DNA from 3 places in the Paenibacillus sp. Mc5Re-14 genome. Region 1 is predicted to be linked to each of the others. Evidence: predicted binding sites of a transcription regulator. Region 1 holds the regulator's gene; each other region holds the start of a gene.
What was found. Region 1 encodes Rex, which represses fermentation and respiration genes when NADH is low (regulators of the CRP and FNR family bind a similar motif). Its sites were predicted from a motif close to TTGTGAAATATTTCACAA; they were not measured.
Positions count from the first base shown of each region.

Region 2: BN1546_RS07055 (DoxX family membrane protein) is a predicted target of Rex. The motif match lies at 1,499-1,516, and genes of this name have one in related genera.
Region 3: BN1546_RS13435 (formate/nitrite transporter family protein) is a predicted target of Rex. The motif match lies at 1,449-1,466, and genes of this name have one in related genera.

Region 1 is NZ_CVPD01000001.1:4,985,176-4,988,462, reverse strand. Features, by position in the region: gene BN1546_RS22725 (amidohydrolase) at 1-943, opposite strand, end outside; gene BN1546_RS22720 (redox-sensing transcriptional repressor Rex) at 930-1,583, opposite strand; gene dinG (ATP-dependent DNA helicase DinG) at 1,611-3,287, opposite strand, start outside.
Region 2 is NZ_CVPD01000001.1:1,557,611-1,560,897, reverse strand. Features, by position in the region: gene BN1546_RS07060 (hypothetical protein) at 1-486, opposite strand, end outside; gene BN1546_RS07055 (DoxX family membrane protein) at 874-1,392, opposite strand; gene BN1546_RS07050 (DUF3048 domain-containing protein) at 1,643-2,737, shown strand; gene BN1546_RS07045 (DUF47 domain-containing protein) at 2,926-3,287, shown strand, end outside.
Region 3 is NZ_CVPD01000001.1:2,948,827-2,952,113, forward strand. Features, by position in the region: gene BN1546_RS13430 (FAD-dependent oxidoreductase) at 1-1,154, shown strand, start outside; gene BN1546_RS13435 (formate/nitrite transporter family protein) at 1,541-2,386, shown strand; gene BN1546_RS13440 (molybdopterin-containing oxidoreductase family protein) at 2,743-3,287, shown strand, end outside.

The DNA.
Region 1 (3,287 bases):
CCTCGAACATATCCAGGTTATTATTGCTAGCAGGACCGTCTGTTCCAAGAGAAACAGTAACTCCTGCACGCAACAATTCAGGCACTCTAGCTACACCACTTGCCAGCTTCAAGTTGCTGCCTGGATTATGTGAAACCGCCACACCTCGTTCCGCTAATAAAGCTATCTCTTCGTCGTTCAAGTGTACGCCGTGGGCAACAAGTGAAGGGCGGGAGAAAAAGCCAAGCTTATCTAAGTGTGCAACTGGACGCAAACCGTAGTCGCGTACGTTTTGCTCAACTTCGGCGATCGTCTCGGACATGTGCGTATGCAATGGTAAATCGAGATCATGTGCTGCTTGAACAAATTTCTCAATAAACGCTGGCGGGCATGTGTATGGGGCATGCGGAGACATCATCGTTGTGATACGTCCATCTGCTTTTCCATGCCAGTTACGCGCAAAAGTCACGGCCTCAGCCAGCTTGATCCGCTGTTCTTCTTCTGAACAGAGTCCAATGGCTCCACGCATCAAACTTGCACGGATGCCCGACTCTTCAGCTACACGTGCCACCTCATCCATATGATCGTACATATCCAGGAAAGTTGTGGTTCCACCTTTCAGCATTTCCAGCACTGACAAGGATGTTCCCCAATACACATCCGTAGATGTAAACTTGGCTTCCATAGGCCACATTTTTTCCTGAAGCCACACTTGAAGTGCCAAGTCATCTCCATACCCTCGCAGCAGAGACATCGCCGCATGACCATGAGTATTAATCAGACCAGGCAAAAACAATAACCCGTTACCGTCGATTGCTTCTGTCTCTTCCTCACCCGCAGGCAGAGTCTCGCCAATGTAAGTAATACGGCTATCCTCCACAATCATAAAACCATGGATTACCCCAGCTTCAGTTCCATTCACGGCAAAAGAACCGTTTTTAATCATCCATTTATTCACTGTCATATTGTGCTTCTTCCTTTCCGTCCTCCAGATAATAAGCGAGGCTAAGCAAGTCAGTTGTAAAGTCTGTGGCATGTATCCGAATGTTAGCCGGTGCCTTGAGAATGATAGGTGCAAAGTTTAAAATCGCTCCAATTCCACTCTCAATGAGCCTATCAGCTACGTGTTGTGCCTCAAAATCAGGTACAGTAATAATCCCGATTCGAATATTTTTTTCTTTTACAGTCGTTTCCAATTCATCCATCGGCTGAACGACTAAGGTATTGATTCTGGTCCCAACCTTATCCGGGAACGCATCAAATACCGCCACAATCTTCATATTGTCTTTTAAATAAGCGTTATAGTTTGATAGGGCTTGACCCAGATTACCCGCTCCGACCAATACTACATTAATTTGCTGGTCGATTTTCAGGATATGGCGTATTTTCTCAATTAGATAAGAAACATCGTAACCGATACCCTTCCGACCAAAATCGCCAAAATAGGCAAGATCTTTACGAATTTGGGCCGGATTCAAATCTAACCTCTGTCCCAGCTCTTGAGAAGAGACCGTAGCCACCTCCCGTTTGTGCAGTGCATTCAGATAACGTAAATATACGGGTAATCTCCGTACGACAGCCTCTGAAATTTTATCTGATTTCATACTTGCTCCCCCTAATTGTAACGGACTTTAGGTGTCCGTCCGTTGTGCCTCTGTCTCCGGGGCGGATTGGAGCCATTCGGCGATGCGGGGCACCATTTGCTCCGATGGCATATGCTCCATTTTTGGTCCCGGTAACGAGTACAAAAAGTGCTTTCCATAATAGGATTCGATCACACGCGTATCGTAAACGATAACGACTCCGTGGTCGCTCGCTGTACGTACCAATCGCCCAAATCCCTGTTTGAAGCGAATAACTGCTTGTGGTACAGACAGCTTCATAAATGGATTCTTCTTCTGCTGCTGGAGCAGCTCGCTTTTTGCCTCCAGTAACGGGTGATTGGGCGGTTGAAACGGCAAGCGAACGATGGCCAGACAAGTCAAAGCCTTCCCTGGAATATCGACGCCTTCCCAGAAGCTGCTGGTTCCCAGCAATACAGAAGCCTTGGCTTCCTGAAAACGACGGGTTAGCTTGCTCCGACTCCCACTGTCTACACCTTGTCCTAACACGGTAATATCGCTGGATGCTAACGCCTCTTTAAGTGGCTCATACACTTGCCGGAGCATCCGATAGGAAGTAAACAGAACAAGCATTCTCCCCCGCGTCGCCTGGGCAGTCGCTCCTAGAGAGCTAACGAGCATCTCTACAAAATGTGCATCCCCTACACTGCCCTTCACACTCGGAAAGTCTCGCGGAATGACCAGCAACACCTGATCCCTGTAATTAAAAGGTGATGGGAGCTGTGACGTCATTAATCGTCCTTGATCCGCGGCCTCCTGCAAGCCGAGTTGATCGGTCATGTACTGAAACGACTTATCTACCGATAAAGTAGCAGATGTCAGAATAATACTTCTTTTTTTGTCAAAAAACATTTCTTTCAACTGGCGGCTCACATCGACGGGCACTGCATAAAATTGCAATGATTTACTACGGAATTGCCCACTCGCTTCGAGCCAATATACGGTTGTTTCATCATCGAGTCGTATAAAGAAGCGCAAATTTTCCCTAATCCCCGCCAAATCCTTAAGCAGACCCGTGATATCTGTAATGAGACTATCCGCCGCATAATCGTCGTGTTCTTCCTTGACATCCAGCATCAGCTTGTCGCCCTTGCGCAAAATTTCACTCAACGTTACATAAAGCTGATTTTCCAACGCCGCCGCTTGATCCCACTTTGCAGGCTTGGCCGACGGTTTGAGACGCGAAGAAAATTGCCCCGTTTCACCCGGTGTGGCATCAGTTCGTTCTGGCAACATACCAAACAACTTATCGCTTAGCAGGTCCCAAGTTTCCTTAACCTCTAACACGAGTGGGTACAGCTGATCAATGATCGAGGCCCATTCCGTCGACTTCTCATGCCCCGACTTTGCCAACTGCTGACGTAATGAAGGCAATTGTCCGTTCTTACTGTCCTTGAACAATCGAGTCAGCGTATGCACGAGTGTGAAATATTTCATATGCATGCCCAGGTGCTTACCGGCTACTTCCTCTAGATGATGTGCTTCATCAATGACCAGATGTTCATAGCTGGGCAATAGCTGGTGACTTGCTTTGACGTCGGTGAACAGCTTGGAGTGATTCGTTATAACCACATCCGCTGTTCCTGCTTCATGACGTGCACGATGATAGTAGCACTTGCGGAACCATGGGCAAGAACGGCCGAGACAGGACTCGGAATCACTAGCTACTGTTTCCCAAAAATCCCC
Region 2 (3,287 bases), 3.4 Mb from region 1:
TCCGGCTAACTGTTGATAACCGATGTGTAATGCCGCATCCTTGGTAGCCGGCTGTCCAGATTCCGTTGCCATGATGTCAATATAGCTGCGGATATCTGCGGTAATGTCATTTCCGAATACTTTATATTTTTCATAGTTGATGACTGGGTAAAACATGCCTTCTGCGGTTTCAAGTTTGTAGCCGGCATCTCTGGATTGAGTGAGTAATTTTTTCAGTTTTGCATCGTTTGTCCGACTGATTACATTAGTGAACGAATCACCGGGTTTATAGACTTGATTAATCTTAGTTTGAACAGAGGTCGGATATAAGGTCTGTGCATATGAATCCAATTGCTGTTTCTGTGCATTTTCTAAATGTAGCACTAGGATGGTAGCTTGAGAGGCAGGAATGGATTGAATATGTTTTTGCAAATAAATGAATGCCTGAGGTAGCTTGCCTGGTTGGCGAAGTAGCTGCTCGAAGGTTTTGGAAAATATGTTGTACAACTTCTGCTTGAGATATTGTAGTAGATGTCGCTGCTTTGGCTGATGTCGTAGATCCCAATCCGATCGTCTGTACTGTGAAAGTTACTGCTGCGAGCATGAGATAGGCTTTGGTGATTTTTTTCATGGTATAACCCTCCATTAGGTTCTTTGATGTAACTGTAGTGTACAGGGTAAATGTATCGTGAACATTCCATGTTGTATCCAACTTGTAAACGTTCGGGGGAAAGATGAACCCGAAAAAGGAGTCTCCAAGTCAGGATGGACTTGAGGACTCCTTTGTTCACTTAAATAGAGGAGGGTGCAGCATAGCCACACATTAAAGAGAAGCAGCATGGCTGAACAAAAAAACAACCATTTTCCAGAGGATAACGGTTGTTTTTTGGATAGTTAAGCTATTTTTCGATTGGGGTCCGTTTGATAAGTATCTTTATTTTTACCAAACAGTCCACGCAGGAAGGGCAGTACCCAACGGTCAAAGCCGATTCTTCCGGCATTTGCACCAGCAACGATAAGGAAGATTTCAACCAGCAGGTAGATTGCATTGGTGCTTACTGTACCCGAGAACAGGAACGAGAAGTTCATAACCATAGCCATCAAAGTAGCCAGTGTAGTCAATGTACCAAGCAGCAGGCCAACCCCGACCAAGAACTCACCCAATGGGATCAGGACGTTGAACAAACCGACATTCGGCATGGCAAAGGCTTCAAGGAACGATCCCCACCAGCCTTGTACAGCGGGGTGATCTCCGCCTGTTTTAGCAATGGCCCCCGAAATAAATCCACCTGCATCGAATCCGCCAGTCAGCTTCTCAAGTCCGTGGGTCATCCATTCATAACCTAGATAAACCCGTACTACAGTCAGCAGCCACATTGCTACTTTGTTCTCACGTAACCAGTTGTTAAACATTCAAATCACTCCTCTTTCTTAATCTATAATGATGGGTTGTATTTCATTTTGTTTGGGATGATCATCTTTGCTACACCTTTATTGTATTAGGTTCAGTTACAGTTATTTGTGATAAAAATCACAAACTCTAAATATTTTTTAAATTTTAATGTCTTTAGATAAGTATTCTATAGAGAGGTAATGCCTCAATCAAGACAAAAACAGGAAATAAAGCTTATAATGAGAAAAATAACGATGTGGAGGGATGAACTTGTCCGGGCCCATGTTTCAACGAAATCATTGGTTGCGTGTGATGGCCTCAGCTCTGTTATGCATGACAATGATATCTTGTTCTGCTTTGTCCAATACGGGTGAATCTGAATCCGTTCCCCAACCGACCCAGCAAGAAACAGAGAAGAAGGTGCTTGAACCGCCTAAGGAGCCATCTGTTCCGGTATTTACAGCTCCGCTTACCGGGCTTCCGGTGGAGCAGCCTGTTTTGGAGCGGCCACTGGCTGTCATGATTAACAATGCCCCGGCTGCGCGTCCACAGGCAGGGCTTAGCCAGGCAGACATGGTATATGAGGTTCTTGCAGAAGGCGGAATTACCCGTTTGGTAGCTTTTTTCCAAAGTCATGGTGGAGATGTGAAGATCGGTCCGGTCCGCAGTATTCGGCCGTATTTGATTGAACTGGGCGAAACCTATGGTGCGTTGCCGATACATGCAGGGGGAAGTACAGATGCCTATGCGATTTTACAGCAGCAGCGGAAGGAGCATCTGGATGAGATTTCAAATGGAGGGGCTTATTTTTGGCGAAGCAAAGACCGTCGTCCACCACATAATTTATACACAGATGTGAGCAGGCTACGTAAAGGAAGCGAAAGCAAAGGATATACCAAGCAGACGGAAGTTCCAGTGTATCCTTATCTTAAAACCGGCGAAACTCCAGTTATGGTGGACGAGAGTGCCGCATCTGTGCACATCCGGTTTTTGCTAAAAAGCTATCGCGTATCTTATACCTATGATCAAGCCGATCAACGATATAAGCGTTTTGTGAACGAAAAGTCACATCTAGATCAAAATAATAAGCAACAGCTCTCAGCGGCTAATGTTATTGTGATGAGCACGAGGCATCGAACGCTAGATGATGTAGGCAGACTAAGTGTTGAACTGGACGGTAGCGGAGAGGCCATGGTGTTTCAACAAGGACAGTTAATACGTGCTGAATGGCAGCATACATCTGGCGATGCGATTCGGTTTATGAAAAATGGGGTTGAAATCCCGTTAACACCAGGTACATCCTATATACATGTAGTACCTGCAGATACTTCACTAACGGAACATGTAACGTTTGAAGCGAATTAGAAAACGTAATACACCTATTTAGGAAAAAATTGTCGGATAATGACTCTATATGTCGGGCATTGTATACGTATATCTAGAAATTTGCTTTTACAAACATTACAAAAACATTGATGAGTGTGATAAGATAGCAAAGGTTGTCTATTGCAGTCGAAACAGGTTGCGGATATTTTCGTAAAGGGGTAATCGTTATGAGATTGAAGAAAAAGGATATATTCTTCGAGACGTTGGAAAATATGGCAGATACGATCGTGCAAGCAGCCGATTATTTTGCCCAACATACTTCAAATTTTCAAGATGTGACTTTGTTTACCAATGAGATGAAGAAGTATGAAAATAAGTGTGATGATTACACACACACGATTATTACTGAGTTGAACAAGACCTTCATTACGCCGCTGGAACGCGACGACATCATGGAACTGACAACGACCATGGATGATGTGCTGGATGGTCTTGAAGCGACAGCCTCTCGTTTTTATATGTACAACATTACAGAGCCGGACGAGTATATTGTGCAGTTCGCTGATATTTTGCGTCAATCAGCTTACGA
Region 3 (3,287 bases), 2.0 Mb from region 1:
GTGTAGTGACCAAGATGCTTCATGAGGTAACGAGTGTGGATACAGCCGGCAAAACGCTGCATGCACGTAATCTCCAAACAGGTGAGGAATTTACGGACACATTTGATAAATTGATTGTGACTACTGGATCGTGGCCAATTATTCCGAAGCTGGAAGGCATTGAACTTGATCATATTTTGCTCTGCAAGAACTATAATCATTCGAATGAAATCATTGAGAAAGCCCAGCACGTACAGAACATTACAGTCGTCGGAGCTGGATACATTGGTGTTGAACTGGTAGAAGCTTTTCAAATGAACGGTAAGAACGTAACGCTGATCGACAGTGCTGATCGTATATTGAATAAGTATTTAGACCATGAGTTTACAGACCGGATTGAGAATTCCCTGAGAGAACATGGCATTAAGCTGGTACTTGGCGAGACAGTGAGTCGTTTTGAGGGGACTAACGGTAAAGTAAGTAGGGTCGTGACCTCCAAAGGAGAGTATGAAACAGAGCTTGTTATACTCTGTATCGGTTTCCGACCTCAAACGGATCTGCTCAAAGGTCAGGTAGATATGTTGCCTAACGGTGCGATCGTTGTAGACAATTATATGCAAAGTAGCTGCCCGGATGTGTTTGCAGCAGGCGACAGTTGTGCAATTCGTTATAATCCGACTGGCAAAACAGCTTATATCCCATTGGCGACGAATGCGGTTCGAATGGGGACGCTGGTGGCACGCAATCTGGTACAGCCGACCATTGCCTACATGGGAACACAAGGAACCTCGGGTATCAAAATTTACGAAGATAATATTGCGGGAACAGGAATGACAGAAGCCGCAGCAACCGACGAGGGGATGACTGTAGAAGCTGTAACCATTGAGGATAGCTACCGTCCTGAGTTTATGCCAACCTCTGAAAAGGTATTGCTGAAGGTTGTATATGAGCAGGAGACACGAAGAATTGTTGGGGCACAAATTATGTCGAAGGTCGATTTGACGCAATCCATTAACACGCTGTCTGTAGCCATTCAAAATCATATGACCATTGACCAGTTGGCCTTTGTCGATTTCTTCTTCCAGCCGCACTATAACAAGCCTTGGAATTTCCTGAACGCGGCAGGTTTGCAAGCATTGCCTACAATATCCGAACGGAACCCAGTTACTGTATAATTCGATTTGTCTGTGACATTGTTCATAAGTTTGTCAACAATCTGAAGCGTACGGATGAATCCTTATAGTACAATATAGAGAGCATAAGGATTAGGGGGAGACTTTATAATGGATTTGTTTTATATCCTTTTTCTTGTAGTTGTTGCAGCCGTCGGTCTGGGCGGAGTTCTTTGGTTCTTGAGAGCTGTTGAAAAGGAAGAATACAATTAAATGTAAAGCGCGTAGTAGCGCAGTAGATGTAATAAAATAGAAAAACAGTCCTTTATCCAAGGGCTGTTTTTTTTATACTTAAGAAAGTGATTTTTTTCACAAACAAAATCACTGATTTTAAATAAAATATAAAAGAAGAATATTTTGTTTAAAAGATATTAAAGGAGCGGGGGCAGATGGCAAGTTATAAACCGGGGCAAATTGCCGAAAAGACGGTGGAAACAGGAGTGGCCAAGGCGAACAACCCGTGGACTGTGGCGGTAGTATTGGGATTTTTGGCAGGTGCATTTATTGCACTCGGGTTTTTGCTGGATATACGCGTTATTGCAAGTGCACCTAAAGAATGGGGAAGCATTGCTACCTTTATTGGAGCTGCGGTGTTCCCTGTAGGTCTGGTGTTAGTTTTGATCGCTGGTGGGGAATTGCTGACCGGCAATATGATGGCAGTGCCTTTGGCGAGATGGGCAGGACGAATTAAGACAGGAGCCATGCTTCGTAATTTGGCGATTATTACGCTCAGTAATTTTGCAGGTGCATTATTTGTTGCATTTTTCTTCGGGCATGTTCTGGGCTTGACCGAAACGGGTCCTTACCTGGATAAAGTGGTGGATATGGCAGGGCATAAGCTGCATGAAAGCTTTTTGCAGTCTTTTATATCAGGTATAGGATGTAACTGGCTCGTTGCACTGGCTGTATGGATGGCTTATAGCACAGACTCCATCGGCGGAAAAATTATGGGAATTTGGTTCCCGACCATGGCCTTTGTTGCTATTGGATTTCAGCACGTTGTAGCCAATATGTTTCTCATTCCGGCGGCTATTTTTGCAGGTCATTTTTCGTGGGCAGCGTATGTTATGAATTTCATTCCGGTCTGGTTGGGGAATTTGGTAGGAGGCAGTCTGTTTGTGGCTGGAGCCTACTGGCTGGCCTATCTGAAAAAAACTCAAACCAATACACATTCCGTGAATGAATCTCAAATTACTCCTTCCGTTGCATCCAATCCGTTGAGTGATCATGCATAATCACGTTACTTTATGAAGCTATGAACAAAGCAAATCCGCCATGACAGGCCCGGGGGAACGAAACCTGTCATGGCGGATTTTTTTGGGAGTGGTCCATGATTTGGCATGGAGGATGAGTGTGCTCTCGTCCATAATGCCTTGATCTCTTTTACCCTGGGTATGTAATGATGAAACAGGATGATAAAAAAATAATTATGATTTTTAAAATCCGTTTTGCTCTATACAGCAGGCGGATTTTTATATATTTGGGAGAGATGCTGTGTGGTAAAATCCTTCTCTTGCCATAGGCCAAAGCTGTAGATATGATAAGAACAGTGTAATTTTTGGAAACGGTAACGGAAAGGAGCATTAACACCATGGATCATCGCAATAACGCGCCTCTTGAGGCCACACTTCAACACAACTTACACAGAGGACAGCGGATGACGGAGCAGCAGAACGGTATTTTTCCGGCCGTATGCCCGTTGGATTGCCCGGATACGTGTGGGCTCCTGCTTCACAAGGAAAATGGAAAGATAGTCAAGGTGACTGGTAATCCAGATCATCCCATTACCAAAGGGGCTATATGCAACAAAGTCCGGAATATGACCGAGCGAGTATATGATCCGGATCGGGTGCTTTATCCGTTGAAGCGTGTAGGCGCCAAAGGGGAAGGGAAGTTTGAACGAATTAGCTGGGAGGAGGCGGTCGATACCATTACAGGTCGGTTCAAGGAGCTGATACGTACGGATGGACCGGAATCCATTCTCCCCTACAGCTTTTATGGCAATATGGGTGTATTGAGTGTGGATGGAATGGATCGTCGCTTTTTCAATGCGCTGGGTTCAAGCCAACTGGATCAGACGATTTGCAGTGTGGCTGGGAATGAAGGCTGGGCATCCGTTATGGGATTTAAGGGCGG